Regions from separate parts of the Fictibacillus arsenicus genome, predicted to be linked through region 3. Evidence: riboswitches for the same ligand, from Rfam matches in the RefSeq annotation. Region 3 holds a riboswitch; each other region holds the start of a gene.
The links. Region 3 has a riboswitch for cobalamin ahead of ABE41_RS16205 (ABC transporter substrate-binding protein). Riboswitches for the same ligand answer to the same signal wherever they lie in the genome.
Positions count from the first base shown of each region.

Region 1: another riboswitch for cobalamin. It lies ahead of ABE41_RS12040 (DUF4430 domain-containing protein); the one in region 3 lies ahead of ABE41_RS16205 (ABC transporter substrate-binding protein).
Region 2: another riboswitch for cobalamin. It lies ahead of ABE41_RS13285 (ribonucleoside-diphosphate reductase subunit alpha); the one in region 3 lies ahead of ABE41_RS16205 (ABC transporter substrate-binding protein).
Region 4: another riboswitch for cobalamin. It lies ahead of ABE41_RS01710 (acyl-CoA thioesterase); the one in region 3 lies ahead of ABE41_RS16205 (ABC transporter substrate-binding protein).

Region 1 is NZ_CP016761.1:2,331,888-2,340,156, forward strand. It holds gene ABE41_RS12020 (ferredoxin) at 143-391, shown strand; gene serA (phosphoglycerate dehydrogenase) at 579-2,153, shown strand; gene ABE41_RS12030 (histidinol-phosphatase) at 2,198-3,010, opposite strand; gene ABE41_RS12035 (ECF transporter S component) at 3,645-4,193, opposite strand; gene ABE41_RS12040 (DUF4430 domain-containing protein) at 4,165-4,569, opposite strand; cobalamin riboswitch at 5,028-5,211, opposite strand; gene ABE41_RS12045 (ATP-binding protein) at 5,322-7,109, opposite strand; gene ABE41_RS12050 (response regulator transcription factor) at 7,106-7,822, opposite strand; gene ccsB (c-type cytochrome biogenesis protein CcsB) at 7,985-8,269, opposite strand, start outside.
Region 2 is NZ_CP016761.1:2,562,673-2,570,941, forward strand. It holds gene ABE41_RS13270 (helix-hairpin-helix domain-containing protein) at 1-425, opposite strand, end outside; gene comER (late competence protein ComER) at 523-1,359, shown strand; gene ABE41_RS13280 (ribonucleotide-diphosphate reductase subunit beta) at 1,424-2,476, opposite strand; gene ABE41_RS13285 (ribonucleoside-diphosphate reductase subunit alpha) at 2,466-4,691, opposite strand; cobalamin riboswitch at 4,821-5,022, opposite strand; gene ABE41_RS13290 (3-hydroxybutyrate dehydrogenase) at 5,092-5,877, opposite strand; gene ABE41_RS13295 (GntP family permease) at 5,905-7,299, opposite strand; gene ABE41_RS13300 (sigma-54 interaction domain-containing protein) at 7,607-8,269, opposite strand, start outside.
Region 3 is NZ_CP016761.1:3,157,073-3,165,341, reverse strand. It holds gene eno (phosphopyruvate hydratase) at 1-730, shown strand, start outside; cobalamin riboswitch at 921-1,115, shown strand; gene ABE41_RS16205 (ABC transporter substrate-binding protein) at 1,302-2,261, shown strand; gene ABE41_RS16200 (FecCD family ABC transporter permease) at 2,224-3,288, shown strand; gene ABE41_RS16195 (heme ABC transporter ATP-binding protein) at 3,285-4,634, shown strand; gene ABE41_RS16190 (bifunctional adenosylcobinamide kinase/adenosylcobinamide-phosphate guanylyltransferase) at 4,640-5,239, shown strand; gene cobS (adenosylcobinamide-GDP ribazoletransferase) at 5,214-6,026, shown strand; gene ABE41_RS16180 (histidine phosphatase family protein) at 5,978-6,616, shown strand; gene ABE41_RS16175 (bifunctional adenosylcobinamide kinase/adenosylcobinamide-phosphate guanylyltransferase) at 6,568-7,038, shown strand; gene ABE41_RS16170 (cob(I)yrinic acid a,c-diamide adenosyltransferase) at 7,010-7,603, shown strand; gene ABE41_RS16165 (hypothetical protein) at 7,593-8,069, shown strand; gene ABE41_RS16160 (hypothetical protein) at 8,076-8,269, shown strand, end outside.
Region 4 is NZ_CP016761.1:291,588-299,856, forward strand. It holds gene ABE41_RS01685 (class I SAM-dependent methyltransferase) at 1-104, shown strand, start outside; gene ABE41_RS01690 (threonine aldolase family protein) at 101-1,204, shown strand; gene ABE41_RS01695 (alkaline phosphatase D family protein) at 1,377-3,722, shown strand; gene ABE41_RS01700 (metal-dependent hydrolase) at 3,757-4,785, opposite strand; gene ABE41_RS01705 (MGDG synthase family glycosyltransferase) at 4,798-5,925, opposite strand; cobalamin riboswitch at 6,090-6,268, shown strand; gene ABE41_RS01710 (acyl-CoA thioesterase) at 6,426-6,902, shown strand; gene ABE41_RS01715 (YbaN family protein) at 6,958-7,323, shown strand; gene ABE41_RS01720 (hypothetical protein) at 7,367-7,741, opposite strand; gene ABE41_RS01725 (acyl-CoA thioesterase) at 7,738-8,269, opposite strand, start outside.

The DNA of each region.
Region 1 (8,269 bases), 830 kb from region 3:
ATAAAAGATAAGATGAGGATACTAATTTTCTATTGAAATGTAGAGGGATACTTATTACAATATGATTAGAAGACCCTTTAATAAAAAATGGTTAAATATGTATGACCGGATTAGTTTTCCAATTCCTTAGGAGGTATTCATTATGCCAAAGTATACGATTGTTGACAAAGAAACTTGTATCGCATGTGGAGCATGCGGAGCTGCAGCACCTGACATTTACGATTATGACGATGAAGGAATTGCATTTGTAACTCTAGACGAGAACCAAGGAATCGTTGAAATTCCAGACGTATTGTTAGAAGATATGCAAGACGCTTTTGAAGGCTGCCCGACTGATTCAATTAAGGTTGCAGATGAGCCTTTTGATGGCGATGCATTAAAATACGAATAGACAATAGTTACGCGCCCTCTTTTAAGAGGGTTTTTTTATTTATTTTATTAAGGATGATTCTCATTGTCAATTAGTTTCTTTATATTATGAAACCGCTATCTTAAAAAACATGGTTGTACCCTTATTCAGAATGTGTTAAATTATCAAAATATTGATGCAACTTATAAAGAATTCGAGGGGTGGAAACGTGACAGCAACCGTATTAGTTTGTGATGGCATTACAAGTGATGGGATCGAACCTTTAGTAAGACTCGAAGGTATAGAACTCATCTTCGGAAAGATTGATGATATCGAAGATCCCGAAATGATTGAGGGAATAATGGTAAGAAGTGCTACTAAAATTACCGAATCTGTTCTAGAAAGATTTTCAGGATTAAAAATTATTGCCCGTGCTGGTGTTGGTGTAGATAACATCGACCTTACCGCAGCGACCAAAAAAGGGGTTCTGGTTGTTAATGCTCCTGAAGGCAATACGATTTCAACTGCTGAACATACATGGGCAATGATGATGTCCCTTGTACGTAATATCCCTCAAGCTAACCAATCTGTTAAGATAGGTGAATGGGATAGAAAAAAATATACCGGCCAGGAACTTTATCAAAAAACTCTTGGAATTATCGGTATGGGCCGCATCGGTTCTGAACTTGCAAAACGTGCTAAAAGTTTTTCCATGAACGTTCTTGTTTTCGATCCTTATTTTTCATTGGAAAAACAAAAAGAATTATCAGTTACTTCTGTTGATCTTGATACACTCATTCAACAAAGTGATATTATTACTGTTCATACCCCGCTTACAAAAGATACTCGCAAACTGTTAAATCACGACAACCTGAAAAACACTAAAAAAGGCGCATATCTCCTCAACTGTGCCCGTGGAGGCATCATTGATGAAGAAGCTCTCTTGCATTATTTGAACACTGGCCACCTATCGGGCTGTGCTCTAGATGTATTTGAACAAGAGCCTCCAATTAACCGTTCATTGATTGAACATCCTAATGTTATCGTCACTCCCCATATAGCCGCTTCAACCATACAGGCTCAAAAAAATGTAGCTTATATGGCAAGCGATGAGATTAAGTCGTTTATATTAAACAAGCCTTTAAAACATGCTGTTAACTTCCCGTCATTATCTAAAGACACTTATGAAAAACTTATCGCATATTATGACTTCTCACATGTACTCGGGTCGTTTACCACACAATTTTTCAAAGAGCCAGTCACCGAAATTTCCATCGGATATGGCGGGTCACTCTCTGAAACAGATACGACATCATTGACCAGAAGCTTTCTTTGCGGGTTCTTAAAAACGAGACTCGGCAGACCTGTCAACGATGTTAACAGTATGGTGGCTGCCAACGAACGCGGAATTGTAGTAGGAGAAAAACGAGGTACAGATGACTACGGATACCCAAACATTATTCATGTTAAAGTAACCGGACAAAATCACACATTCACTTTATCTGCAACTTTGGTTAAAGGGTTTGGCGGACGCATTATACAATTGAATGGGTACACAGTAGATTTTGTTCCACAAGGATCTCTTTTATATATTGAACATCGTGATACACCTGGAATTATAGGAAAAGTAGGTGCCTTTTTAGGGGAACGGAAAATAAATATCGCGACGATGCACGTAGGAAGAAAATCAGCTGGCGGTGAAGCTATGATGGTATTAACATTCGATTCACAGCTGCCTGAAGAGATTCAAAAAGAACTAGTCAACATTGAGGATCTGCTCGTTTGCAAACCTCTCGACCTTTAAACTGCACACTAAAAAACTTGGCTCTGATAAGCCAAGTTTTTTAGTTATCCTAATTCAACTTCTTTTCGTTCACCGTCTTTAAAAGTCATCAGTGTTGTATATCCTGTCTTTTTTGCAAGCTCGATAGAAGCTTCATAGTTTTCCCCTACTTGATGAGGTTCATGGGCATCAGAAGATAAAACGATAGGAATACCCTTTTTATAGCATAGTGAAAGCAGCTCGGGTTCAGGGTATAATCTCCCGACGGGCTTACGTAAACCCGCTGAAGAAATTTCCACACATGTTTTTGAATTTTTCAAAGCGTCTGTTACCCTCTCATACTGCTCCATTAAAAATTCCTCGTCTTTTGGAACATGATTAAAAATTTTCACCAAGTCAATATGTCCTACAATATCAAAAAGATTTGATTGTGCCAGTGTTATGATTTGATCGTAATAGGCTCTATATGTTTCGTACAGATCCCTTCGATCCCATTCTTTTCTGAATTCAGCAAGATCGATTCCAAAATCGTCAACCCAGTGAACAGAGCCAATCACGTAATCAAAGGGATAAGATGAAATGAAGGATTCCATCTCTTCGTGGCGGCATGGGGTATAATCCATTTCAATAGACATTCTTACGTCTAGATCTAACTTTTCTGCTTTCTTAAACAGATTTACATAGTCGTCCATCGCATAATAGCGTCTTTCTTCCATCCAAGGTTTAGAAACAATGTTTTTCGTTTCATAAAAATGATAAGCGTGTTCAGATATCCCAAATTCTTCGATTCCTTTTTGTTTTGCTGTCTCCACAAATTTCGTTAAGTAATCAATCGTTAATGTTCCTTTTTCGAGATGAGCATGGTAATCTGTCAGCATATTGGTCTCCTTTAAAAAAACGTTTAACCATATGTACCACGAATATCTCTTTCAATCAAGCATTTATGCTCCTAGTTTTACTCCGATAAAAAGCACACTGATACAGAGTGTTAAAAATAACACCGCAAAAAAACGATTAAGATAGTCTCTCATTTTGTCCTCCTAAAATTCAAGAATCAACTTTACTATCCTATTCAATTAATCAAATTTTTGAACTCGATTTTTAAAATTAGAGTGTGTTATCTTGGCAGACCGTTTTTTCGCTAGGCTGTTTTAGCAAACTTTGTTGCTCTTGAAAGTGGTTGATTTCCGCTCCAGGATGCTCGCTTTCCGCGGGGCGTGCGGTGAGCCCTGGTGAATGAAAGATCTATGAAGTGCTGCTCCTGCGTCTACAAGAATATCCTGCCGGAGCTAGCTTCCTCGTCGCATGCCTTGCGAGAAGAATACTCAGGTAGCTGGCACGCTGATCCCGCTGGAGTCTCGCACCTTGCACTCCAATCAACTTGCAAATGAAGAGAATGAAAAAATGACCCCAAAAGCAACAATCTTTTAGAGAAGAGCCTTTTCGCTAAGGGTGCCGCAGATTTTCTTAACTAAATAATGAAGTTTAACAGGGGCCAAATAAAAAACCGCCTTAATAGGCGGCTGTTTTGTTAATATTGTTGTTAAGCTGCTTCTCCATAATATATAGGAGAGGTTTGTATAGCACTACAAAGAATACCGCATTTCCAATCGCATGGTTCACATCAAATGGAAGACCTGCCAGATAATAAGGCCAGAATTTTTGTGTAATGACCCCGCCCATTATTACCGACATTATGAAACCGAACAAAAAGCCGCAGAAGCTTGCATATAAGCTCATGACCCACCATGGCATTCTATGACGGTATTTTTCGAGGAGACCGCTTAAAACTGCGATAATCCCCCAAGCGATCATCTGTCCGAATGACCATAGGCCGTGACCTAAAAATAAGTTTGTTGTTAAAGTGCTTAATATAGCTAAAATAAGCCCTTGAACAGGTCCAAGTACAAATGATGCTAATATTAGAATCGTTGTGTTTGGCTGAACGTTTGGAATCATTGCAAAGGCGATGCGTCCTACAGTTAAGATCGCTGCAAGCAAAGCAATGATCGTAATCCTTCTGATCGTCAGTTTATTCATACTTGTGGAAGTCAAATTCAACGGTATCACCAGGTTTCAATGTGATTTCTTTTGCACCTTTCATTGCTTCTTCACCATTAACAGAAAAGAACCATGATGTTTTATCCTGTTCGCTTCCGGCAATCCCTTCAATACTGCTGATAAAAGAATCATCAAACTGAGTTTCGATCTTAAAGTTATCCTTCATAACATCCATGATTGTAGTTTCTTCCGTAATTGCTACTTTCTTTTCTGCAACTTTCTCTTTGCCGTTATCTTTTGTAATCTGGACGGTTACTTGTTCTTTTTTGTTTTCTTCAGTTTTTGGCTGATCAGAAGCCTTCTTTGTCTCAGATGTTCCACACCCAGCCATTAACATCATCAATGCTGCAAATACTAAAATAAGTTTTTTCATCATAAAACCTCTTTCTTGTTGTAATCTTTTTTCTTTTAAGCTGTTTTCTAAAAGATTGTTGTTTTTGAGTCTCGTTTCTCGCTTCATTTGCAAGTTGATTGAAGCGCAAGGTGCGTGCCTACCTCTGAGAAGCTTCTCGCTAGGCATGCGACGAGGAAGCTCACATCGGTAGCATTTACTTGTAGACGCAGGAGCAAGGATACTTCCATGAAGCGGTCAGGTGAGACTCCTAATGACGCATAGCGGCAGGAGGCTCACCGCACGCCCCGTGGAAAGCGAGCATCCTATAGCGGAAATCAACTATTTTAAAAAGCAACAATGGTTGCGAAAACAGCTTTCTTTTAAATCACCAAACAAAAAAATCCCCTTCGACTACGAAGGAGATTGATAATTTGGTATCCAGGCAGAAAACAGCGGCCGTTTAATGGCACTGCTTTAACACCCCCCTATCCTCGTAGGCCATGTCATGTACAAAACAGGCAGGTCTCCTGGCTCTTGATCATCGTCCCCTAACGCCTTCCCGTTTTCACAGTGGCAGATCAATTAGGTTTCTCACAATTACAGTGGCGGGACCGCAACGGAATTTAACCGTTTTCCCTATTATGCTTGTCCGATTAGGACAGCACCTGTTTAAACACTTATGAAATTTTCTTTTTACAATCCAATTATAACCGACTGGAGAAAATTGTGAAATCATTTTTTCGATCTGTTCGCTGTTCCTTATGAAACAAGATTAATCGGGAAAGTATGATAATTTATTTCACAGTTCGAGGTATTACGAATGAGAATGTCGTACCTTCATTATTTTTACTATGAACATTAATTTGGCCGCCATGTGCTTCCACAATGTTTCTGGCGATTGCAAGACCTAGACCAGTACCTCCTGATTTTCCTCTTGTTCTTGCTTTATCGCCTTTATAAAACCGTTCAAAAACAAATGGAAGATCTTCCTCTTTAATTCCTGATCCGTTATCTTTAATGAAAAACTTAACTGCCATTTCACTTGATTCTATAGTCAGACGAACGAATCCCCCATGTGAAGTGTGGCGAATGGCATTATCTATTAAGTTTGTTAAAACTTGCTCAATTCGGTCAGGATCGATCTCCATCTCATTACGGATACCAGAAATTTCGAGCGTTAGCTGAATGTCTCTGTCTTTAGCAGGACCTTGAAACTTCCGTACTATTCGTTCTGCAAATGGCGGAATTGCTAATAGTGTATAGTGGAGCTTCATATGTCCTGCTTCTAATCTGGCAAGATCAAGCAATTCATTAACAAGCCTTCCCATCCTTTTTGATTCATCCAAGATGATACCTGCTAACTCCTTCTTTTCCTCTTCTGATTCTGCAACATCATCTACAATAGCTTCACTGTATCCCTGAAGCATCGCTATTGGTGTTTTAAGCTCATGTGAAACGTTTGCAACGAAATCCTCTCGCAATTTATCCATTCGCCGCTCTTCTGTCATGTCGCGAAGAACCGCCACAGCACCTCGAATTACCGAGTGATCATATAAAGGTGTCATAACGATAACCCATGAACGTCCCTGAATGTCAATTTCAGTCATCTGCTCGCTTTCAAGGGAAACAACTTGCTGAAAAAGCTGAGTAACAGCTATTGGAACAGTTCCTTTCACTTCACTCTTCATGCCTGATTCATAATAAAAAGCTTGTAAAAAGCGGTCAGCCGGAGGATTAGTTACAAGGATTTTCATCTTTCTGTCAAACGTAATAACACCATCTGCCATTGAACTCAAGATACTCGTAAGTTGTTCTTTTTCCTGGTTCAACGCTGTAATATTATTTTTTAGCTGACGTCCCATCCGGTTAAAGGTCATTCCTAGTTCACCGATCTCATCATGTGTTAAGATCGGCACCTTCATATCGAATTCACCTTTTGCAACAGATGTAGCTGCTTCTCTCATTTTTCTTAGAGGAGCTGTAATTCGTGTAGATAAAAAGAAAGCAAATATGATCGTAAGTATAATTGCTATACCTGCCGCTAAAAAGATAAGGTATTTCGTATGGTTTGTAGTTTTTGTTATATTCTCGATCGATTGGTAAACATATACGCCGCCTTTACCGTTTCCTGTTTTATATGGTTCACCGTAAATAATCATTGTATGGGCAGACTCATTGCCTTTCGAGAGAACCGGAAAATCATCGTTGATATAAATCTTTTTTCCTTCATCCACCACTGAAGATAATTGTTCATTATCACTAAAGACAGAAACTGGAATATAAGGCGCGTCACTAAAAGAATTTGGTGTGATAAATGATTCTTGATTTTCGTCAATAATCATAATGGACATTGAATAAGCTTCTGCCATTTCACTTGTGATCCTAATGGCTTCTTCTTTATTTTCATCATTCTCCATAATCAGAACAAGCCTGTCTGCCATTTTTGTTAGTTGTTCTCTTGCCTGATTATCATAAAAATTTTCGAAAAACTGGGTAAGCAATATTGTCAGCACTGTCAGTACAACTAAGACCAGCAACAAAATGGTTACCGAAAGTTTGCCTACAACACTTCTCCAAATCATTCATTTCCCGCCTCAAATTTATATCCTACTCCCCAAACTGTTGCAATCATCGAGGCTGCATCTGGAGAGACTTTGTTTAATTTTTCACGAAGTCTTTTAACATGTGTATCTACTGTTCTTAAATCACCAAAAAATTCATAATTCCATACATCCTTCAATAGCTGCTCACGAGCATAAACTTTATCTGGAGTTTTGGCTAAATAGTACAGCAGTTCATATTCTTTAGGTGTTAAGTTTACTTCTTTACCACCTGCTGTAACACGATGAGCGTCATGATCGATTGTTAGATGCTTGAATACAACCACATTTTTTGCAACGGTTTCCGTTTGAAGGAATTTTGTCGGTGAAGATCTTCTCAAAAGTGCCTTAACACGCAGAATGACTTCTCTTGGACTGAATGGCTTAGCGATATAATCATCTGTACCAGCTTCAAATCCTTGGATCCTGTTTAGCTCTTCACCTTTTGCTGTCAGCATAATTACTGGAGTGGCTTTCTTTTCTCTTAGTTTTTCACACACCTCAATACCGTCCATACCCGGAAGCATCAAATCAAGCAGAATAAGATCAAAATTAATTGATACTGCCATTTGAAGTGCTTCTTCTCCATTTTCTGCTTCATGAACTTCATAGTTTTCTCTTTCAAGATACATCGTTAATAATTTGCGAATTCGTTCTTCATCGTCAACCACTAAAATTTTTGCTTCTGTATTCATTATTTTTCAAGCCTCCACATAAAATCATAGTGAAAAATTTATTCTTATCATATCCTGTTTCTATCATACATGAATTCTTCCTGTTGGAACAAACAGGATACTCTTCATTTTACTCTATAAAAAAGCCCCTCTTGTTAAAGAGAGACTTTTATGAAACTTCTATTATGCATATGAGTGCAATCCTACTAATACTAGATTTACTGCGATAAGGTTGAATGTAATGATCCAGAATCCTAACACGCAAAGCCATGCAGACTTTTCGCCATGCCAGCCTCTTGATAGTCTTAGGTGAAGATAAGCAGCGTAGAACAAGAAAGTAATTAATGCCCAAACTTCTTTAGGATCCCAGCCCCAGAATCTCGACCATGCCTGTTGAGCCCAAATCATTGCAAAAATCAAAGCACCAAGGGTAAAAATCGGAAAGCCGATTGCTACCGCACGATAGCT
Region 2 (8,269 bases), 590 kb from region 3:
AATTCTTCTTTTTCCATATTAGAAGATAAGGAATGAATCTCTTCCCCCTTAGCAGCAACATAAATAATCATTTCATCAGCAATTTTTTCCGCCTGGTTTACCGATCTCGCTTCTGCCTCCTCTAAAAAACCACCCGCTTTTTTAATCACGTCTATCACGCGATCACCATTATTCATTTCATACACACCTGGCTTTTTAACACTTCCTTGAACATCAACCATTATAGGGTCTGAGGAATCTGCTTTGCCCTCATTTTTTTCGGTTCCAGAGTTAATCGATTCATCTTTTATCATAGGCATTTGTTCGGGTGAAATCACCGTCTCAGGATGGCTGTTTATATTTTTGAAAATGAACAGACCCAACAAAATTAAAAGTAACAAACCTGCTCCGAGCACCAAGTTAATACGTTTTTTTAGCTGAATCATAAAAGTCTACTCCTTTTTCTGTGAAGGTGGAACCTTACAAAATCATAAACAAAACATTGAGCGCATAGATTTTAAGGTAGAGGAAGGAGGTTAAAGTATGAAGATCGGAATTATCGGAACCGGGAATATGGGAAGCGTTCTCGTTGCTTCTTTCATAGAATCTTCAGCCATTTCCCCATCACGGTTGATGGTTACTAACCGCACCCTGTCCAAAGCGGAAAGGCTGCAGCACGCCTACCCAAAAATTAAGATAGGGAATACACCAGAAGAAGTATTTCGGTTCGCTGATATCGTATTTATTTGTGTTAAACCCCATGAATTTTATTCTTTGCTTTCGACTAATAAAAACTATATCTCTAAACATCAGCTGCTTGTATCTATTACAAGTCCTATTTCATGTGAACAGCTTGAAGACCTTCTTGACTGCAATATAGCAAGAGCCATTCCAAGCATTAATAATCGAGCCTTGTCTGGATCATCTCTTATATCGTTTGGAAGCCGCTGCCACTCTGATTACAGAGAAAAACTGCTTACTCTGATGTCTTTCATTTCAACCCCTTTAATTATCGACGAAAACATTACTCGAGTGTCTTCTGATATTGCAAGCTGCGGACCTGCCTTTATCGGCTACGTACTGCAATGTTTTATAAATAGTGCTGTTAATCAAACCGATATAACGAAAGCGCAAGCAACTCAGCTAGCCAGCGACATGATCATTGGAATGGGTAAACTACTTGAAAAAGAAGTCTATACGCTGCCTACACTTATACAAAAAGTATGCGTTAAAGGTGGTATTACTGGTGAAGGAATTAAGATCTTAAGCAGTGAAATGGATGAAGTATTCGATCATGTCATACAGCGGACACATGAAAAATATCACGAAGAATGCGAAAAAGTTAGTCAGCAATTCGAGGTAAAGGAAGAACTAAAGTAATTTTTCTTATGCAGTTCAGTATAAAAGACTTTAAAGAAAAAAGCCGGAATGAATATCCGGCTTTTTATAATTCATCAAATCCATTTTCGTCAGAAACCTTAGTGTACTGTCTCGATTTCTGTTCAAAAAAATCACTTTTTCCTGAATTAACATCAGAATATGCTTTTATCCAAGGAAGAGGATTTTTCTTATATTCGGGATATAACTTTTCAAATCCTAGTTCGTTTAATCTTTTATTCGCCATAAACTTGATATAGTCTTCCAAGTCGGTCTTATTAATTCCTTCGAATGAATCTCCAATAATATATTTACTCCATTTGATTTCCAGCTCAACGGCAGTTTTAAACGTTTCCCTTGCAAATTGATGCAGTTCTTCTTTATCAATTTCCGGAAAATCTTTAAGTACAGCCTTGAATATATTGCAAAACAAGTACACGTGAAGCTGTTCATCTCTGTTTATATAATTGATCATCGTTGATGTGGATACCATCTTTTGATTTCTTGCTAAGTTATAAAAGAAACTGAAACCAGAATAAAAATTTAATCCTTCTAAGATCACATCATAAATAATTGATTTTATGAAAGTTTCCGGGTTAGGGTTCTTTATAAATTCCTCATAGCCTTTTGCGATAAAATCATTTCTCTCAAGCAGTACTTGATCTGTTTTCCAATATTCAAAAATTTCATCTTGTTTCCACTTTGGAACGAGTGATGATAATACGTAAGAATACGATTGATTATGAACAACCTCTTGAAAGGAGAGGGTTGCCATAAGCGCTGAAAGACTCGAGTCTGTTAAATAAGCCGAAACTCTGCTTGAATAATCAGTTTGTACACTATCTAAAAACGCGAGAAGCCCGATTATTTTATTAAATGTATCCTTCTCTTTCTCAGATAGATTAACATATTGTTTACTGTCACTGGACATATTGATCTCAAATGGCGTCCAAAAGTTTGACAGCATGTTTTTATATAATGGGTAAGCCCACGGAAAACGGACGTCGTCCCAATTCAGGATGTTGGAGCTATGTCCATTAATAACACTTGTAGAAGCATTTGGTGCACTGGTATCATATATTTTTCTTTCTTGTAATTTTGTGTTCACTTTAACTTTCACAGCTTTCACACCCTTCAAGTTCGATTGAAGTTGATCTTGTGTAATAAGTTGTTTTAAGTCCTTTTTCAAAACTAAGCAGATGAAGGTCCAGCAGCTCTTTTGCTTTTATGTTGTGAGTTACATAAAGGTTAAATGATATAGACTGATCAACATGTCTCTGCCTAGCTGCATTCTGTACTATGCTCCACCTTTGATCAATATGAAAAGCTGATTTATAGAACCATGTGGTCTCTGCGTTCAAATCAGGAGCAGTTACAGGTATTTTATAATTTTTCTTTTCTTCCGAATAAAACTTTTTAAAGATTGGATCTACACTAGGCGTTGAATTAGCAATGATTGAGGTTGATGAATTTGGTGCAACTGCAATCAGATAACCGTTCCGTATTCCTTGGCTTCTTACTTTTTCTCTTAAATAGCGCCATTCTTCAGCTTCATAATTTCTTTTTGCAAAATAGTCTCCAGAATGCCAATCTGAACCTGAAAAAGCAGGGTATTTACCTTTTGCTTTCGCCAAATCACTGCTCGCACTTATGACGTAATAATTAATCTTTTCATAAAGTTTGTCTGCAAAAGTGACGGCTTCTTCACTTTCCCATTTGATCCCCTCTTTTGCAAGAAGATGATGCCAGCCAAACGTTCCGACACCTATTGCTCTATATTTTTTATTCGTAAGAACTGCCTGCGGAACATCTATGGAGTTAAGATCAATTACGTTATCGAGCATTCTGACTTGAATATCAATCACTCTTTTCAACACATTATCTCCAACTACTTTTGCCAACGAGAGAGATGATAGGTTACAGACAACAAAGTCTCCTGGAGTTTTTCGAATGATGATCTCTCCATCTTCAGTTTCTTCTGATTGAACTGTGGTTGCAGACATGTTCTGCATAATTTCGGTACATAGATTAGATGCATAAACCATACCTTGATGCGGATTAGGATTAAGTCTATTAACAGTATCTCGATAAAACATAAATGGTGTGCCTGTTTCAAGCTGAGACTTCATTATTCTTTTCATTACTTCTATCGCAGGAATACATTTTTTTGATATTCTTTCATCGATTAAGCACTCTGTATATTTTTCCCTGAAACTGCCGTTTCCTTTTTGCTCATCATATGAATCCTCCAGCGAATAGCCTTTGAAGCGTCTCACTTCATGCGGATCAAATAAATACCAGTCATCACGCTTTTCTACTTTTTCCATAAATAAATCCGGAATACAGACCCCTGTAAAAAGATCATGGGTCCTCATTCTTTCATCGCCATTGTTTAATTTTGCATCTAAAAATTCCAATATATCTTTATGCCACACATCCAGATAAACTGCAATTGCCCCTTGCCTCTGTCCAAGCTGATCTACGGAAACGGCTGTATTGTTCAATTGTTTCATCCATGGTATAACTCCGGAAGAATTGCCTTTAAATCCTCTTATATCAGAACCTCTTGAACGGATTTTGCCGAGGTAAATTCCAAGTCCTCCTCCTCCTTTTGATACAGTCGCCGCATCAGTATTTGAATCAAAAATACCGCGAAGACTATCGTCGATTGTATCAATGAAACAAGAACTAAGCTGTCCATAGCTCTTACCTGCATTCGCTAAAGTTGGAGTAGCGACAGTCATGTACTGATTTGAAAGTGCCCAATATGCTTCTTTTACAAGCTCCATCCGATGTTTACGATCCTCATCTTTCATTAAGAAAAGAGCAATCACCATCCAGCGTTCTTGCGGCAGTTCATATAACTCATGGTTAAATCCTTTAGCGAGATATCTGTCAGCTAGAGTCTTTAACCCGATATATGTAAAAAGTTCATCTTTTTCAGGTTCAATCCACTTCTCTGCTTCTTTAATTTCTTGAGCACTATAAGAAGAGAGAATCGTAGCATCATAGATTTCCAGGTCTACTAAATGCTCAATAAGCCCGTATAAATTAGAATATGGTGGTTTCTCACCAGCTCCTTTATTTAATTGCACTTCTTCATACAGCTGCTTTAAATAGAGGCGTGCTGCTACAAATGTCCATTGTGGTTCTTCCATACTTAAACAATTTAAAGCCTCCATGATTAACTGCCTGAATACCGCAGAACGATTGTTATTTTTTAATTCTAAGTCTTCAGCTCTTTTCAAAAACAGTTCTCCCTGAAGTTCAGGAAATGATGCAACACAATCCCGCAGCCATTCCCCGAGAGACGATTTCGCTACTGTATTTTCCATTTACGGTCCACTCCTTAGTAAAATATAAAAAACCCCTCTTCATCAGGAAGAGGGGTAAGGAACGTATAGAAAACTTACAAGACTATAGCTTGAGTTAAATACCGTTCTTTCTCCCAATCCCCGAGGAAAAGAAAACAAGAGATTCAGGCAGGTCTACTGGCTTATGCTTCATCCTACTTTGGGCCTTCCCATACAGCAGCCATTTTCATAGCTAATCTGTACAGTGGCAGTTCCATTTCGTCCACAATTACAGTTGCGGGGACAGCTTCGGCATTTCACCGAATTCCCTTTTAAGCCGGACAATCACCGGCACCTGAAATCTCCATATATAGGTTTGTATCATTTACTTTGACACCAAATATAGTAATTGTCAATGAAAAAGTATTTTCAAAGACTCCTATTATTGTGCCACATAACCTCCATCAATTACAATCGCTTGGCCAGTAACACCTTTTGCTTTTTCACTTGAGAGAAAAATCGTATAATCAGCAATTTCCTGCACATCTAATAAGCGTTTCTGAGGAACTAAAGGATAGATGACTTCTTCTAAAACTTTTTCAAGTTCCACTTTACGTGTTTTTGCAAGGTCTTGAAGCTGACCTCTAACAAGTGGAGTATCTACATAACCAGGACAAACAGCATTTACCGTTATGCCATATTCTGCTCCTTCTAAAGCGGCTACTTTCGTTAAACCGATAACGCCGTGTTTAGCACTGTTGTAAGCTGCTTTTCCGGCGAATCCTACTAGTCCATTAATAGACGCCATATTGATAATACGTCCGAACCCTTGTTTTTTCATGATTGGGAACACGTGCTTCGTTGCCATAAATGGAGCAGTAAGCATTACACTTATCAACTGCTGAAATTTTTCAGTTGGAAACTCTTCTAGCGGTGATACAAATTGCAGTCCAGCATTATTGATCAATACATCAATCCGATTATAGTGCTGAAGTGTTTCATCGAGTGCACCCCTCAAATCGTCTTCATCTGTTACATTGCAGCCTAATCCTAAACAATTATATCCTTTATTGTTAAGTTCATCCGCAGCATTCTTTGCTTTATCACCATTCAGATCACTTATTACAACTATTGCCCCGTTCTGAGCAAATGATTTAGCTAACTCAAGACCGATTCCGCTTGCTGCCCCTGTAATAAAAACAACTTTTTCTTTTACGAACGACTCCACAGATATCCGCTCCTTAACTTAAATGACTTATACGATCCCGAACATGTAATATAATCCTATAATAACAAAAACAGCTGCTGTTTTAATAAGGGTCATTGCAAAGATATCGATATACGCCTGCTTATGAGTGAGACCTGTTACCGCTAAAAGGGTAATTACAGCACCGTTGTGAGGCAAAGTATCCATGCCGCCACTCGCCATAGATGCAACACGGTGAAGAACTTCTGTATCGATTCCAAGCTTGTTTGCTTGTTCGACATAGGTTTCACTCATCGTTGCCAGTGCAATACTCATACCGCCTGAAGCTGAACCTGTAATACCCGCTAGCGTAGTGGTTGTAACAGCTTCGTTTACTAATGGGTCTTTAATCGTATTTGACATAGCATTATTTACAGCTGTAAAACCTGGGAGTGCTGCGATAACACCGCCAAATCCATATTCTGACGCAGTGTTTAGAGTAGCAAGCAGTGCACCGCCGATGGATAAATTGATTCCTTTGTTAAAGTTGTTCTTGATTCTTTTAAAAGAAAACAGCAGTACTGTGATAATCCCAATAACTAGAGCTCCTTCAACAGCCCATACAGCTGCAAGTGTTGGAATTTGGATCTCCGGTACATTTTTCATACCAATTGCTGAGAAATCAAATGTCTTTCCATAATATTTTGGTATAAGAACCGTAAACCATTTATTAAAAACACCTACTAAAATAAGGGGCAAGATCGCGATAAAAGCATTTGGAAGCTCCTCAGATTCGAGTTTCTCAGGTTCGTTGCTATGGCCTGTACCATACCCTTCACCTTTAGCTGCTGCCTGTCTTCTTCTCCATTCTAAGTAAACCATCCCAAGAACAAAAACGAACAAACCTCCGATAAATCCTAACCAAGGTGCAGCCCACGTGGTTGTTCCGAAGAATGATGTCGGAATAATATTTTGTATCTGCGGACTTCCTGGAAAAGCATCCATCGTAAATGTAAAGGCACCAAGTGCAATTGTTCCGGGAATAAGCCTCTTTGGAATATCTGCAAGCTTAAATAATTCGGCAGCAAATGGATAAAGTGCAAATGCCACAACGAAAAGTGAAACCCCGCCATAAGTAAGAATAGCTCCTACTAGTACAATTGCAAGCATTGCACGAGACGGTCCGATTAGTTTGATCACAAACTGAGTGATAGATTTTGCAAATCCAGACATCTCGACGACTTTACCAAAAATTGCTCCCAGCAAGAAGACCGGAAAGTATAACTTAATAAAGCCAACCATTTTCTCCATAAATACACCTGAGAAAAACGGAAGTACATGGCCAGGTTCTGTTAGCAAAACAGCAAACAAGGCAGCGATCGGTGCGAATAAGATGACACTAAAACCACGATAAGCTACAAACATCAGGAAAAATAATGATAATAAAATAATAATAATGTCCAATTTTCTCTCCCCCATTTCTAAAATGAAAATTTCAATTTCTTAAAAGCGCTTACATTTTTAAAAAAGTAATCTCCTTTCCACTTATATACTTCCCCCTATACTATTGCAAGTTTTGTGCCAATTACAAACCAACAAATTAAAGGGATCCATCTGTTATTTTTCCGAAAAATCGGAAAAATAAAATAGATAAATACTTACATTCTATGTTTTTTCATTTTTTTCTCTATACAAGCAAGCAAAAGTTAATAAAATGAATAATTCCGAAAAAACGGAATGAATTTCCGTTTTTTCGGAATATGGAATTAATTCATATGTTATACTTTTTTATTTTATCGTACAAATTTGTTTTTCCGATACCAAGGGCATTAGCTACAGCCTTAATGTCCCCATCCATCTTTTTTAAATAAGATGAAATTACTTTTTTCTCCGTTTCATGAACATAATCTTTTAATGATTTTTGAGCTTCATGAACTTTCAGCTTCTCTCGAAGAAAATCCGGGAAAGCGTCAAGTGAAATTTGGTCACTTTGTGTCAGCTGAATAGCGGCCTCTACAAAATTTTTCAGCTCTCTCGTATTTCCTGGCCAAGTGTATTGAAGAAAAGCTTCTTTAACATCATCATCAATTTTCACAATCCTTTTCCCCGTCTCCCTGCAATTAGAACGAATGAAGCTCTCAGCTAAAGGCCATATATCTTCTTTCCTCTCTCGAAGCGGCGGTATTTGAATCTGTAAAACATTGATTCTGTAAAACAAGTCTTCTCGAAACTTATTATTTTCTATAAGCTGCTCTAAAGGCCGGTTAGTTGCTGCAATTACCCTAACATTCACTTTTTGGGAATTTAGTGAACCCACAGGCTCCACTTCTTTTTCCTGAAGTACACGCAGCAGTTTAATTTGCATATTTTGAGGAAGATCTCCAATTTCATCTAAAAATAATGTACCGCCGTCAGCCAGCTGAAACTTTCCTGG
Region 3 (8,269 bases):
CTTAAAAGCCGTTCTTAAAGAAAAAGGCTTAAACACAGCTGTAGGTGATGAAGGCGGATTCGCTCCTAACCTTAGTTCAAACGAAGAAGCTCTTCAAACAATCATGGAAGCAATCGAAAAAGCTGGCTACAAGCCAGGTGAAGAAGTACGCCTTGCTATGGACGTTGCTGCTTCTGAATTGTTCAAGAAAGAAGACGGCAAATACCACCTTTCTGGTGAAGGTGTTGTTAAATCATCTGAAGAGATGGTTGCATTCTACGAAGAGCTTGTTAACAAGTATCCGATCGTTTCAATCGAAGACGGACTCGATGAAAACGACTGGGAGGGCTTTAAGCTATTAACAGAGCGCATCGGTGACCGCGTTCAGCTAGTGGGAGACGACTTGTTCGTTACAAACACAACAAAGCTTTCTGAAGGTATCGAAAAAGGAATCGGTAACTCAATCCTTATCAAAGTTAACCAAATTGGTACGCTGACTGAAACATTTGACGCGATCGAAATGGCTAAGCGTGCAGGCTACACAGCTGTAATCTCTCACCGTTCAGGTGAGTCTGAAGACAGCACAATCGCTGACATCGCAGTTGCGACAAACGCTGGACAAATCAAGACTGGTGCTCCTTCACGTACAGACCGTGTTGCGAAGTACAACCAGCTTCTTCGCATCGAAGACGAGCTAGGCAACCTTGCAGTTTACCCAGGAATGAACGCATTCTACAACCTAAAGAAGTAAGTAGTACAAAAGTAGGGGTCTGACCCCATACAAAGACAAAACGCCATTTTGTCTTTGTGGAAAAAACACCTCCGAGTTCCTCAGAAACTCGGAGGTGTTTTTATGTGGATTTAAAAAGGTCAGTCCTCCAACTACAACGAACTTTTTGTAATATGCTTTTCTTTTACATGGATATTTGTATAATTAGAACTAGCTGAATAAGAATTAAGGTCGTTTTATGTTTGGCATAAAACGTTAAAAGGGAAGTTGGTGTAAATCCAACACGGTCCCGCCACTGTAATCGGTAGAGCTGTTCATTCGCCCACTGTTCGATATAAGAATGGGAAGGGGAACTACGCTTGTTTGATCCGTGAGTCAGGAAACCTGCCTTAATCGATTGTGCGTACCTTCGAGGAAAAGGGAAAGCAATAGGTAGACGTTAACGTATTTTGTTTACTTTATTGTATTTTGCTCTCCGAAGGGAGGGCTTTTTTTATTTTCAAAAATCCCCCTTTCAAACAGTATTTAGAAGCAGTACCGATCGATTTGTTTAGCTGGTTAATTATACGAGAGACTAGGGGAGAGATGAAAGATGAAAAGATTGCTTACAATATGGTTTACGCTGATGCTCGTCATTGGTGTAATAGCAGGGTGTTCTGCTGAAAAAACATCAACTTCAGAAAAAGCTTCTGAAAACTCAAATGTACATACTGAGTTTCCTGTTTCGATAACAGACGATACAGGAGAAAAAATAACAATAGAAAAAAAGCCGGACCGTATCGTATCCTTGGTTCCAAGTAATACGGAGATTGCTTTTGCTCTTGGGTTAGAAAACGAAATCGTAGGGGTTTCTGATTTTGATAATTACCCTGAAGCAGCCCTGAAGAAAGAAAAAATCGGGGATATGGAGTTTAATGTTGAGAAGATTATAGGTTTAAAGCCAGACATTGTCCTTGCACATGCTTCAGGTGGTGAAAGTGCAAAGCCAGGGTTAACACAGCTTAAAGATGCAGGAATTACCGTTCTTGTCGTAAAAGATGCAACTAATTTTGAAGACACTTATGCAACCATCGAGATGATCGCAAAAGCTACAGGTACGGAAAAAGAAGGACAAAAGATCATTCAGTCCATGAAAGCTGATTTAAAAGAGATTAAAGATCGAGCTAAACATGTAAAAGAAAAGAAAAAAGTATGGGTAGAGGTTTCTCCAGAGCCTGAGATCTTTACGACTGGAAAAGGAACGTTTATTGATGAGATGTTAAATGCTATTCACGCAACCAATGCAGCTGGTGATCAGCAAGGCTGGGTAAAAGTAACAGAAGAAGAAGCGATAAACTACAATCCAGAGGTAGTGATTACAACATACGGTTATTATGTTGAAAACGCAAAAGAACAAGTGATGAAAAGAAGTGCATGGAAAGATGTTTCTGCGGTAAAAAATGAGCAAGTGTTTGATGTTCATTCTGATAAAGTAACAAGACCTGGTCCTCGCTTGATCGAAGGGGTGAAGGAGCTTGCCGAAGCTATCTATCCAGATGTATTCACCGAATAAATTATTCTGGTCTTACCTAGGTGTCATCATTATTTTATTCTTTACCATCGGACTTGGGGTATCGGCAGGAAGTGTGCCAATTCCCCTGGCTCATGTTTTTCAAATTGTTTGTTCAGAAATTTTTCATACGAAGCTGCCTGCTGGCATTGAAGCTTCAACAATAAATATAGTCATGCAAATTCGATTTCCAAGAGTACTATTAGCTACAATGGTCGGCTGTTCCCTGGCTTTGGCAGGAACTGCATTTCAGGGACTCTTAAAAAATCCGCTCGCTGACCCATACACACTCGGGGTTTCGTCTGGTTCAGCACTTGGGGCAGTCTGTGTTTTGTTTTTCAGCTTCCAGCTGCCTTTTCTGCAAGATTTCACACTACCAGTGGTCAGTGTGCTTGGCGGCTTCGTTGCATTAATTGGAGTGCTGGGCCTTGCCCGAATTGTCCAACGGGAAATGTCGATTGAAACGATCATCCTTGCCGGCATTTTATCGAGTTCATTCCTTGGTGCGCTAGTTTCCTTATTAATCGCGCTGACGGGTGAAGAGCTTCGGCAGATCATCGGCTGGCTATTAGGAAGTGTCTCGATGAGGGGCTGGCCGTACGTTCAACTCGTCACCCCATTCCTGATAATTGGCTTTATTATACTAATGTTTAACAGCAGGGAATTAAATGCGATGTCCTTCAGCAGGGAAGATGCTAGATCTACTGGTGTTAATGTAAAGGGGCACACGAAATGGATTTTACTGGCTGCTTCGATACTGACTGGATCCGCGGTAGCGGTTTCTGGAACGATTGGATTTGTAGGGCTCGTTATCCCACACATAGCCAGAAAACTTTGGGGCACTGACCATCGTCATTTATTGCCATTATCTATGGTGCTTGGAGGTATCTTCCTCGTATTGATTGATGTTATCGCACGAACGATTATTTCGCCGACAGAACTGCCGATCGGTGTTTTGACAGCCATTATAGGCAGTCCTGTGTTTGCTATAATTTTTATTTCTTATCGAAAAAAGAGGGTGGGTTCATGATTCACGTTGATCAAGTATCTGGAGGATATGACGGTAAGACGGTACTTAAAGAGATTTCGCTCTCAGTTGAAAGAGGGCAATTGACAGGAATCATCGGTCCAAACGGAAGCGGCAAAACAACCCTTATGAAGATGCTGAGCGGTGTAATGAAACCTTTAAAAGGAACGGTATATATCAATCATCGAAACATCAGTTCTTACTCTTCAAAAGAATTGGCAAGAACGATTGCCGTTTTGCCTCAGAATGGAGATAATTCTTTTGATTTTACTGTTCGTGAAGTTGTCGGTTTAGGCAGGTATCCATACTACAAAGGCTGGTTAAAGCAGTCAGACAAACATGACGAAGAGATGATCGACAAAGCCATGGAACTTACAGATGTTAAACAGTTTGCTTCTTTTCGTTTACAAGAGTTAAGTGGCGGCGAGCGTCAACGGGTGTTCTTGGCAAAAGCCTTAGCCCAGGATCCGGAGATATTGTTGCTCGACGAACCAACGAATCATTTGGATTTGTCTAACCAGATAAAGCTTATGGATCTGCTGAAAATGTGGAATCGATCCAGAGAACTAACAGTGGTTGCCATACTCCATGATTTAAATCTTGCAAGTCTGTACTGTGATAACATCTACATGCTTAATAAAGGAACGATTCGAGCAGAAGGTATACCGGGTAAGGTAATGGATTCAGTTACTTTACAGGACGTGTATGAAGCCAATCTTTTGAGGCATGAACATCCAGAGTTTCCGAAGCCTTTGATTTCCCTTAATCCTCTTGAATCAGAGAAGGTTAATAGTTTTAATGATTTACAGATTTCTCAACAAAATGATAGGCTAGTGGTTTCATCTAGCTATCCATTTAAAACGCTTTCTTCAACAGATAGTTTTAAATGGGCAGATACGTTTATATTTGAAGAGGAACATGTTCAAAAGTTCGCTCTACAAGATCAGACTTTAAGATTTAAGATTGAAAACGTAAATCATACGGCTATTAGCTCCAGCTCTGAATCATTCGGAGAAATTTATGTAGTAGCAAGTATGGGAACAACGAATGAGCCCTTCACGATAGCGGTGTTTCTACAGGCAACTCTTACAGAGGCTTCCTATTTGCAAATTATGCTTGCTATTAATGAAGCCATCCATACTCCAACACTTTTAAAATCTGACTTGCGTTCAAATATTTGTATCGCTTCTACCCAAACAGGTGAAAAAATTCTTTCTGCTGCAAGGAATACGAATTTTGCCCAAACACTTTTTACCCTGGTGACCAAAGCAATAGATACAGCCAAACAAAAAGGAGATACACGTTCAAAAGAAACTATGGATTATCAGATGTTCTTAGAAAGGCGGTAGTAGCATTGCTGATTTTTGTAACTGGAGGGGTTAGGAGTGGAAAAAGCACCTTTGCCGAACAGGTTGTTTCTCGCTATGTCTTAGAGGATCACAAAGCTTATTATGTAGCAACGAGTGCTCATATTGATCAAGAAATGAGAAGGAGAGTCCAAAAGCACCGGGATGATAGAGAAAGAGATTCATTGAATTGGACTACAATTGAACAGCCTAGAAATCTCCATGAGCTGGCAGGGGAATTTCAATTCGGAGATGTGGTTTTACTAGACTGTCTGACAAACCTCTTGAACAATGAACTATTTGAGGGATGGGATATGAATGCTAACAATTGGATTTTTCGTTCATTCAGAAAAAATATATACGACAATATCTTAAAAGGCATAAATGAGCTAATGGAAGCGGATGTAACGTTAGTGATTGTTTCGAATGAAGTATTTTTTGATCCGTTACCTGTAAATGAGGATGGAACGTATTACTATGTCGAGCTTCTCGGAAAATTGCATCAAGCTATCGTTGAAAAAGCGGAGATAGCTTGTTTGGTCGAAAATGGAACACCTATTTTTATGAAGAGGAGCATCACACATGCAGACCGAACAGCGAACCGTTAAGTTTTCCTCGCTTCATGGGCTTGGGCTCGCCTTTCAATTTTTGACGATTTTGCCTATTCACCAATCTTTTGTATGGAACCTTCAGACCGCAAGATGGAGCATCATGAATTATCCTATCGTAGGTTTTGTAATAGGAATACTCGCTTCTATTCAAGTTTCTATGCTTGAGCAAGTAATGAATATTTCACCACTTATTCTTACAGTTTACTTATTCTCCTTTTCTATCATTATTACTGGCGGCCTGCATTTGGACGGGTGGATGGATTTAAGTGATGCTTACTTTTCCCGAGGTACAAATGAGAAGAAATTAGAAATTATGAAAGACTCACGTGTAGGAGCGTTTGGGGTATTGTCTGTTTTATTCCTTCTTGGCTGGCGTTTTGCATTCATGTACGAAATCATAAATGGAAGCGATGAATTTGTATGGGTTTTATTTTTATTTATTCCATTCCTCGCGCGTACCGGAATGGTGTATGTTCTTATAAAGGCCCCATTAGTAAAGAAGAATGGGATGGCATTCGCAATGAAAGAGGCTGTTGCTCCACAATTGACGGCCATATTAATCGGGTACCTCATTTTGGCCCTTATCGTCTCCTATTTTGCTGGTGCATTACTGCTTGTTGCAGGGTTAATCGTCGGGGGGATCATGTTTGCTTTAATAAGCTGCCGTTTTTTTATAAAAAATTTTGGAGGAATTACGGGTGACATGCTCGGTGCCTGTGTGGAGGGAACAGAAACATGGCTTTGGTTCGCAGGGTGGCTGTTACTTTGCTTCGTCACGGTTTAACAGCTGCAAATCAACAAAAACAATACATCGGGACACTTAATCCTTCCCTTTGTGAAGAAGGAATCCATGAAATGAATCTTTTAAAAGCGGCGTTTGTTTTTCCGAAAGCAGATGCAGTGATCTCTAGTGACAGAAAGCGTTGTTTGGAAACTGCCCGTATTCTCTACCCAGATCATCCAATCATAACATCAGGAACTTTTTGCGAACTTCATTTTGGAGAATGGGAAGGGAAGACATATGAGGAGTTAAAATATCAACGTCAATACCAGAAATGGATAGATGATCCTTCCGTGTACCAACCGCCAAAGGGAGAATCGCTTTACGAATTCGAAAAAAGATTAGAGCTTGGATGGAAATCGGAGCTTGCTGCCTATTTTGAAAAAGAACAAGTAAGTCATATCGTTCTTATTACTCACGGTGGTCCGATCCGATATTACTTATCCAAGTTAGCACCTAATAACCAAAAGTGGCCGTGGAAGACAGAGCATGGAAAAGGTTATACATTTTTTTGGGACTTAGAAGAATTAAGGAGGGATAAACGGTGCATTTCGTTACAGGCGGAGCCTTTCATGGCAAAGCAAAATGGGTAACCGGAACTTATAATCTCTCTCGGGAAGATAATGGCTGGTTTGTATTGAAAGATGGGATTCCTGCCTCTGATGATTTTAATCGTGGCAACATAGTTGTTCTTGAAGGTATTGAACAAATGGTTCGATCTACCGTACTCGAAAAAGGGGAGTCAGCGGCAAGAGAAACATTATCACAGGTTTTGGAATCTTGGCTGATTTGGGATGCAAACAAAGATCATCAACTTATATTAATTGGAACAGACATCGGAAAAGGAATCGTGCCGATGGAACAAGAAAATCGGATGTGGCGTGATTTCAATGGGTGGTTTTTTCAAGACATCGTAAAGAAGGCTCTCAGAGTAGACTTAATCTGGTACGGGATTCCTCAGCTTTTAAAAGGGAAGGGTGATGGGCATGAAACTATATACGAAAACGGGAGATGAAGGAAAAACGAGTGTTATTGGGGGACGTTTAGATAAAAGTCATATTCGCGTAAAAGCTTATGGATCACTTGATGAATTGAATAGTTTTGTTGGACTTACGATCACTAAACTATACGATCCCATGTTCTGTGACATTGCATCTCAATTGGCGAAAATTCAACATGAACTATTTGACTGTGGAGGTGACCTATCTGCTGTTAAACAAGATTATCCTTTTAAAACAAAGGATGAAAGTGTTCTTTTTCTTGAGGAGCGCATGGACCAATATGTTCAAGAAGCACCAGAATTAGAGCGGTTTATATTACCAGGAGGTTCTGAGCCCGCTGCTTATTTTCATATTTGCCGTACGATAACGCGCAGGGCAGAACGAGAGATCGTAGAATTAAAGCAGACAGATACGATTCATCCTGTTGTTCTTCGTTACATCAACAGGTTGTCTGATTACTTTTTTGCTGTTGCCCGTGTAGTTAATTACAGACTGCAAATCAAAGATGTAGAGTATGAAAGAAGTGCAATCGTATTCAGAGGCAGAAAAGGGAAAGGGAATGAGCAGGATGAAAAGTAATCGTGCTGTTCCCTTCGTTATTTTCTTATCACTCGCAATTGCGGGGTCATTTATTAAAATCCCGGCTGGTATCGGCAGTCTTGCTTTTGATTCCATGCCTGCCTTAGTATCAGCTGCACTTTGGTCGCCAAGTTGGGGAATGGTTGTTGCAGGAGCAGGACATTTGATGTCATCAGGACTTGCAGGTTTTCCGATGGGTCCTTTGCATGTACTTATTGCTGTTCAGATGGCCGGATTAACCTTCCTTTTTGGATACCTTTATCAAAGAAATAACCGCAATCTTGCACCTATATTGTTTGTCGCTGGTAACGGAATTGCGGCACCACTCATGCTGGTGCCGATTATCGGGAAGGGAATTATACTAGCCATTATACCTGGACTTCTGCTAGCTTCTATACTGAATGTAATTACTTCCACTCTTATCATTCCCCGGTTAAAAACATTTTGGGAAAAACGGAGAGTATGATCGTAGATGAAAAAAAGAGACGTACTGATCATCCCCTATCAAAAAGAGTCCAACCTTGTATTTTCATCTGACAATTCAGGAGGTATCGGATTAAAGGAACTTGATCACGTGAACGTACAATACGAAATTGTCTCATATTATGGATTTAGAGTAGCGATGATGGAACTGCTAGGTGTCGGGGCACAACCAATGGCATTAAT
Region 4 (8,269 bases), 1.2 Mb from region 3:
TTGAATTGAAAGAGGAAATCGTATTGCCAGAACTGTACGAGAATAACCCATATGAAAAGTTTTTGATTTATCGTTTGGTATATGGAAAGGAGTGGTCTGCATGAATCAAGAGAACCCATTGTTAGAGGCGTTTAAGGAGACAGAATATCAAATTCCTGGCCATGGTAAACGGGATATTTCAGTGTTAAAAGAAGCTTTGGAAACAATAGATGGACAGCTTGAAAGTGATGTTTACGGGAATGGAAAAGTCATTGAAGATTTTCAGGAAAAAATAGCAAAGTACTTAGGAAAAGAATCATCTGTCTTTTTTCCGAGCGGTACAATGGCGCAGCAGATCGCATTAAGAATCTGGTGTGATCAAAAGAGTTTACAAAAGGTAGCTTATCATCCCCTATGCCATCTGGAGATTCATGAAGAAGACGGCTTGAAAAAATTGCACGGGATAGAGCCTATTCTTCTAGCAGACAAGGAAAGAGTAATAACTCTTAAGGATGTTGTAAACATGAAAGAGGAGATCTCCTGTTTGCTGCTGGAACTTCCTCAGCGCGAAATTGGAGGTCAGCTTCCTGAATATGAGGAACTTGCGGCTATTTCAAACTATTGCCGTGATAAAGGAATTAAACTTCATTTGGATGGGGCAAGATTGTTTGAAATTCTTCCTTTCTACCAGAAGACAGCAGAGGAGATTTGTTCTCTTTTTGATAGTGTTTATGTTTCTTTCTATAAAGGAATTGGAGGTATAGCAGGAGCTATTCTTGCGGGTCCAAAGGATTTTACTGATGAATCAAAGGTATGGAAAAGACGCCACGGCGGTGACTTGATCTCTCTTTATCCGTACATTATCAGTGCAAATTATTACTTTGACCAGAGAGTTAATAAGATGGAGCAATATTATGAAGAAGCGAAAGAGCTCGCAGCGCTTTATAATCAGTGCTATTGTGTTAAAACTGTTCCGTTAGAACCTGTCTCAAATATGTTCCATGTTTATTTTACAGTACCAAAAAATGAGCTTGAGCCTATCCTCCGAGAACTGTATAACGAAACAGGTATCGGTTTAACGGGATCTTTAAGAGAAGTTAGTAATTCTGAATGTTATTTTGAAGTTAACATAGGCGACCAATATACTAAAATACCTAGTGAAAGGCTAAAGAAAGTATTCTTCAGCTTAGATAAAAGATTGCGAGAAAGTAGAATTCAAGTATAACTAAATTCAAATTAGAATAACATAATCTGTAAAAAGTTCTTGATTCGCTCAAGGGCTTTTTTGTTGTTTTAGCGGTTTTTTTTACAATTCTTTATTCTTCTGTAACGGAGAATTTATTTTCATTACATAGAATCTAAATTGTTATACAAGAAAAGTATTAAAGGAGTGGGTTATGTTGGGTTTTGAGAAATGGTTAAAAGAGTTTAATCTTGAAAAAATGAATCGCAGAAACTTCCTTAAAACGACAGGTAAATCTGCTGCGGCAACTGCAATCGGACTATCTATTCCTGCAATTAATCAAACTGAAGAGATTGAAGCTGTTCCAGTTTTTACAGGCAATCCATTTACCCTAGGTGTTGCTTCTGGGGATCCTCTTCCTGACAGCGTAGTACTCTGGACAAGGCTCGCTCCGAATCCTCTTGCAGAGGATGGAAAAGGCGGAATGAAGAACAGGTATGTTTCCGTTCAGTGGGAACTATCCTACGATGAATCGTTCAATAATATTGTTCTTTCTGGAAAGGAGATTGCAGCGCCTGAGCTTGGACATTCCGTTCATGCAGAAGTGTATGGGTTAAAACCAGGAAAAGAGTACTATTATCGGTTCAAGGCAGGTAATGAAATCAGTCCAGTAGGAAGAACAAAAACAGCACCTCAGCGTGATGCAGATATTAAGAGTCTAACGTTTGGCATTGCATCGTGCCAGGCTTGGACGGGTGGCCGTTTTGCTGCGTATCATAATATGGTTGAAGAGGACCTTGATTTTGTATTCCATTTAGGAGATTACATATATGAAAAAGGAGATACAGAAACACTTACCGATTATAGACTGCTTCATGCACAATATAAAACATCTCAGGATTTACAGGCTGCACATGCCAACTTCCCTTTTATTGTTACATTTGATGACCACGAAGTAGACAATGATTGGTCTGATGATATTTCTGATCCGAATTATCCGGAAGGTGAGCGTGAACGATTCCTCGCTGTTCGCGCAGCAGCTTTTCAAGCGTATTATGAACACATGCCGCTAAGACGAAGATCAAAGCCGAACGGTCCAGATATGCTTCTTTACCGTAAGTTTACGTTTGGCAGCTTAATAGAATTTAGTATTTTAGATACGAGGCAATACAGGGATAATCAAGTAGGAAGCGGGTTTCCTGGTGGACCTCTTGATCCTGAAGCGTCAAATACTAACCGAACGCTTGTTGGATCTGAACAAGCAGAGTGGCTCTTGAAAAATCTTCGGGATTCACGTTCTAGATGGAACGTAATCGCTCAGCAGACCATGATGGCACAGTACGATTATGACCCAGGTGAAGGAATTAGCGTTAATCACGACCAATGGGATGGCTATTCTGCAGATCGAGACCGTCTATTTTCTTTTATTAAAAAATATGAGCCTTCTAATCCGGTCGTTCTGAGCGGTGACTGGCACTCAAGCTGGGTAAACGATCTGAAGGAAGATTTTAACGACTCAAGCTCTAAAACATTGGCAACAGAATTTGTCGGAACGTCAATAAGTTCAGGATGTGGATGGAAAAATCAAATAGAAGCAGCACTTTCCGTTAATCAGCATGTTAAATTCTTTGATGGGGATTATCGCGGGTATGTGAAATGCCATGTCACACATAAGTCGTGGGAATCTGATTATCGAGTTGTGTCTTCTCCAAGTAATCCAGACGCAGTTGCAGTAACGCTGGCTTCTTTTACAGTGAAAAATGGAAAAGCAGGAGCAGTCAGAATCGGTGGGGTAGACATTACTCGTATTGCAGCTGACACCATGATGGCAGGTCAGCCAAGCCCTGTTAAAGTAACATTAAGTAATGGTACAGCAAAGCAAGTAGAAGTGAGCGTGAACATTCCTGTTCCAACTGGATGGAAGAGCGAGAACGTCACAAAAGTACTTGAACCATCAGACGAGGCTGTATTTGATGTGTTGGTAACTCCTCCTGCAGAAATGCCCGCAGCAGAAAGGCTTCGTGTAGAAGTGGATGCTGGAGAAACGGCCGTATATGGTCCGCCGCGGGACATTCAAGTGGTATCAGCATTATCAGGTGAAAATGTTCAGCTTGCTTTAGACGGCGGAAGCAGCACAACGCCAATTTTTCCGACATACAAGAGATTGGTTCCTGAAGATACATGGGAAGTTTCAAACGGATACGGATGGGTTGGTACAGCACCATTTGCTAGAGATAGAGGTAATGCTGATGCATTGCAACGTGATTTAATAGCATCACGAGAAGAGCTTACTATTTTTAGAGTAAACGTACCTGCTGGAATCCACAAAGTTTACTTCCTGACTGGTGATTCCGTTTATGGATCTGCAAACACCATCATACGATCAGACAACAAACTATTAGCCGAGGCTGGCTATGCTTTGGATCCAGGTCAATTTAAATGGCTTAGCTTTGAATTGGATGGAGGAAGTACAGGAAAGGAAATTGATCTTGAAATATCTAGCGAACTAGGTGATGGGGCATGGCGCTTGGTAGCGTTTGTAATGAAGGGACTGAAATAAAGAGGAAGATCATTTAATAGAACGCAGAAAAAACTCAAGCTGAAACATGCTTGAGTTTTTTTGTAGATTGCTCATTTTCTGTTGTGCAGTTTCTTTCTAATTCCCGTAACACTTTCTTATAGTTTTTTAACGAATAGATCTTATCTATATAAGTACTTTTGAACTTATAATCGTAAGTTATATACATAATGGCATGGTAGGGAAAGTAGGTTTTGCTTTCTCGAAACCGCAGGTCCCTCCACATAACAAAGAAACCGCTTTTTGTCTTTTTTACAAAAGGGTATGCAAACTCTGTAGAGGAAAGAAAATCTGAAACCTTTTGTTCTTTTTTACTTTTCTCAATTAAGCCAGGGTTGTCGATTTGTTTAGGAAATTTGTGTTCAATTTTAATCCTTCTTGCCGTATAAGTACCAAATATAAATTGATCTTCATTATCGATTAAAAAGTCCCACGTTAGCAAATCTGGTCTTGGTATTAGCTTGATTCGGATGGCTTCCGAAAAGTATAACCCCAAATGTTTTTTGATTCGTCTAGCATAAAAAGTCCGATATACAATGTGCAAAAGTATAATCAAATAAATAAAAGCGAAAATAATTCCGGGTTCAAAGAAAGGGATTAATGCAAAGCCGATTGCATGCAATCCTAATATAAACAGGTCGACTAATGGAATGGAGTCAAAGGAGATCCACTTGGATGAGATAGGTCTTGCAGCTTGTGTCCCATATACATTAAAAAGATCAAATACCACATGAAGAATTACAGCAAGAAACGTCCACATAAATAGATGCAGGAATGAGGAATCATCGAAAAAAGGATGAATGATCCCCGAAACGGCAAGCCCCCATAGTGGCAATGCAGGTAAAGAGTGTGACCATGCGCGGTGATTTCGGAAGTAGCTCCCTTTTCCTCTAAGCTTATATACACAGTCTGCATCTGGTGCGTTTGATCCGATAACAGTTCCTAAGATAACGGCTTGAGACAATGAACTTCCTGTCACAACGGGATCCATTTGAGCAAGAGCGCCTAATCCTAACCCAATGACAATATGCGAAGTAGTATCCATTTTGATTCCTCCTTAGGGTAATAGTAACGATTGCTCTTCGGATTGGCTGATTGCATAATCTGTAATCACTTTTGCAGAGTAGTTTTTGTGAATATGCCGAAGTTGCTCTCTCATATTTTTCATAAGTTGCTCATTATCAAAAAGCTCCTGAACACTTTCAGCAATTTCACTGGCGGTATGAGTTATTATCGCGGCACCTTGCTGGCTGAAATATCGAGCATTCTCAGCTTCTTGGCCCGGTACTGGCTTGTAAAAAACTAAAGGAAGCTGCAAGGCTGCTGCCTCTGTGATCGTAATGCCTCCGGGTTTTGTAATGAGACAATGAGAAATCCGAAAAATTTCATGGATCTCATCAACATATCCGAATAACCGAAAAGACCTTGGATACTGAATGGCAACTGGCAAAAGTTTTTCATAAAGTGCTCTGTTTTTACCGCAAACAACAATGATTTGAAATGAAGGGTTCTTTAGCAAGAGCTGTGCCAGATCCTTTACATTTTTCAATACACATTGTGCACCAGCTAGTATCGTCACAACTCTGTTACTTGGAGTTATTTGATATTTTTTAAATATCGATTGTTTATCTGCTGTAGAATAAAATTCAGAACCGATTGGGATACCGCTTACGGTAACTCGTTTTTCATTAACGTTATGTTTTTTCAACCCATACTTTACAATGTCAGCTGCTACAAAATATTGGACTACTAATGGGTTAATCCAAAATGGATGTGCGCAATAGTCCGTGATTACGGTATATGTCGGTATGGAGTATCTTTCTTTTTTTATCAAAAATGGTGCTGAATTAAGAGGGAAAGTAGAAATAATAAACTGAGGACGGTGTATTGTAATAAGTTCTTGCAGCCTTTTTCGGCCTAGATAACGGGAAAACTGGGCAATTCCTTTAGTGTTTAATTTATTCGTTCCGTAATACCACCATTTATAGAATGAGGCACCATACGAAAAGCTTTTAAGGAATATAGATTGAGTAATTTGAGACATAAGTGGATATGATTCACCAAATAAATCAGATATGATTGGCTCATATCCATTGTTACGCAGTTCAGTTGCTAAAGCATTTGCTGCCTGGATATGACCGCTTCCGTAACGTGCTGTTAGAATCAAAGCTGTTGGACGCTTCATAAAAATAACCTCCTCAAGTCTTTTTTTCAGCATATCACGGGAATTTAAAGCCAATATGAAGGTACAACCCTTATTTGTTAAGGATTTGATAAGAATTATTGAGGATATAAATTCGCTGTAGTTGTCACTGATCTAACAGCAACCTATAATAAAATAGAAGTTCATATTCATCCGGTAATCATGGTGTCTGTTATAGACTTAATAGGGAATCTGGTGAGAATCCAGAGCTGTACCCGCAACTGTATGTGCTGACGAAATAAGCAAAACCACTGTCTAAAGATGGGAAGGGCTTAGAGTAGAGTAAAGCCTGAGTCAGGAGACCTGCCATGTTTATAGTGTTGATCTTCTTCGGGAGTTGGGAAGATAGGACGAGGATATTTTAATAGATTGTTTCTATTAGGTATTCAATCCTGCCCATCCTTTGTGATGGGTATTTATTTTGTCGTTCCAATTCCCGCCACTAAAAACAGGAGCATGAGAGCTCGGGAAAGAGGAATAGTATGGTACAGCAATTATCATCAAATGTCTCAAGAACGATTCAAACGAAACTTGTTTTGCCTCCGGATACAAATCATATGGGAACGATCTTTGGAGGAACGGTATTATCATATATCGATGAAATCGCCGCGATCTCTGCAATGAAACACAGCGGAAAGGTTGTCGTTACGGCTTCCATTGATAATGTGAATTTTTTATCCTCTGCAAAAGTTGGGGATATTTTAATCCTTGAAGGGTTTGTCATTTCAACAGGCAGGACCTCAATGGAAGTGTACGTGAAAGTTGAGTGCCAAAACTTAGAGACGGGGAACAGAACATTAAACACGACATCTATTCTTACGATGGTTGCGAATGATAAAGATGGAAAACCAACTCCTGTACCTAGTGTTATTCCGGAAACAGAAGAGGAAATATCATTTTTTGAAAATGCCCCGTTGAGAAAAGAAAGGCGCCTGCTATATAAAAACGTGAATCAATAGCCATACATGAATAAAGAAGGTAAGATAGTTAGAGATGAAAGGAGTGAGAATCTCAGTGAAAATCAAGAATATGCTTTATGTGTCCCTGGGATTCTTATTTCTTGGTTTAGGAATTGTAGGTATCATTTTGCCGCTTATCCCGACAACACCTTTACTTCTTCTAGCATCTTATTTCTTTGTAAAAGGTTCTAAAAAGTTTGAACGATGGTTCAAAGGAACATCGATATACAAAAATCATTTAGAAGAATTCATAAAAGAAAAATCCATGACGAGAAAAAAGAAAATCACGATTAATCTGTTTGCAGATGCCATGATAGCGGTGGCTTTTATAATGGCGGATAGTACGATTGTGAGGGTAGTGCTGCTGCTTATTGTTGCGTACAAATACTATTATTTTATTACCAAAATTAAGACCATATAAAAAAACCTGAGTGCGATAAATTTGTACTCAGGTTTTCTTATGTTTATTGAATAATTGCTGAGCTGCCTGCTAACGATTCAGGTGCTTTTCCTAGAGCAAGCTGGCTAAGTCTAGAATAACCAGTATGTTTATATTCTAAGAAGACTTTTCTTAACTCTTCAATATCCTTGTCGCTTGTTAATCTTTGCATTTCTTTTTTATACAATCGAATAACAGACCCAATAACAAATTGAGGTTTGGCGTTTCCCGGTTCCTCATTCATAATTAAGCATCCCATGTACTGATATTTTAGCTGCATAGCACGGGTAAGGTTAATAACATCGATTAGCTTTTCGAAAAGTTCAGGATAGGATTGCTCTAATTTATTGAGTGCAGCTTGTGCCGATTTTAGTTCGTTTTGACTGCATAAAGTGATCATGCGTATACCTCCTCTTTTAGATCCCAAGGTTTATCCAGAGAGATGACAGCTGCTAATTCTTTACTTTTCATACGTCTCAGCTTTCGGACTTCTGCTCTTTCTTTAGCTGTATCATATAAGAACTTCTCTTCTTCTGTCTCAGGAATCACCTGCGGAACATCAACGGGCTTTTTATCTTCACCTAAAGCTACAAAAGTTAAGAAGGCTGTTGCTGCTATTCTTCGTTCACCTGTTATCATGTCTTCAGCAATCACTTTGCAAAAGATCTCCATAGAGCTTTTCCCGGTATATGAAACAAACGATTCTATACAGACAGAGTCTGTTTGGTGGATTGGGTGTAAAAAGTCGATTGAATCGGTTGAAGCTGTTACACATTCTTTTACTCGAGCGTGTCTGCGTGCAGATAAGGTTGCATTGTTATCAAGCTTTCTCATCAAGACGCCGCCGAATAACGTATTATAATTATTTAAATCCAGGGACATAACCTGGTCAGTATTAATGATGCGGCTTTCTCGCGCTTTCTTTTTA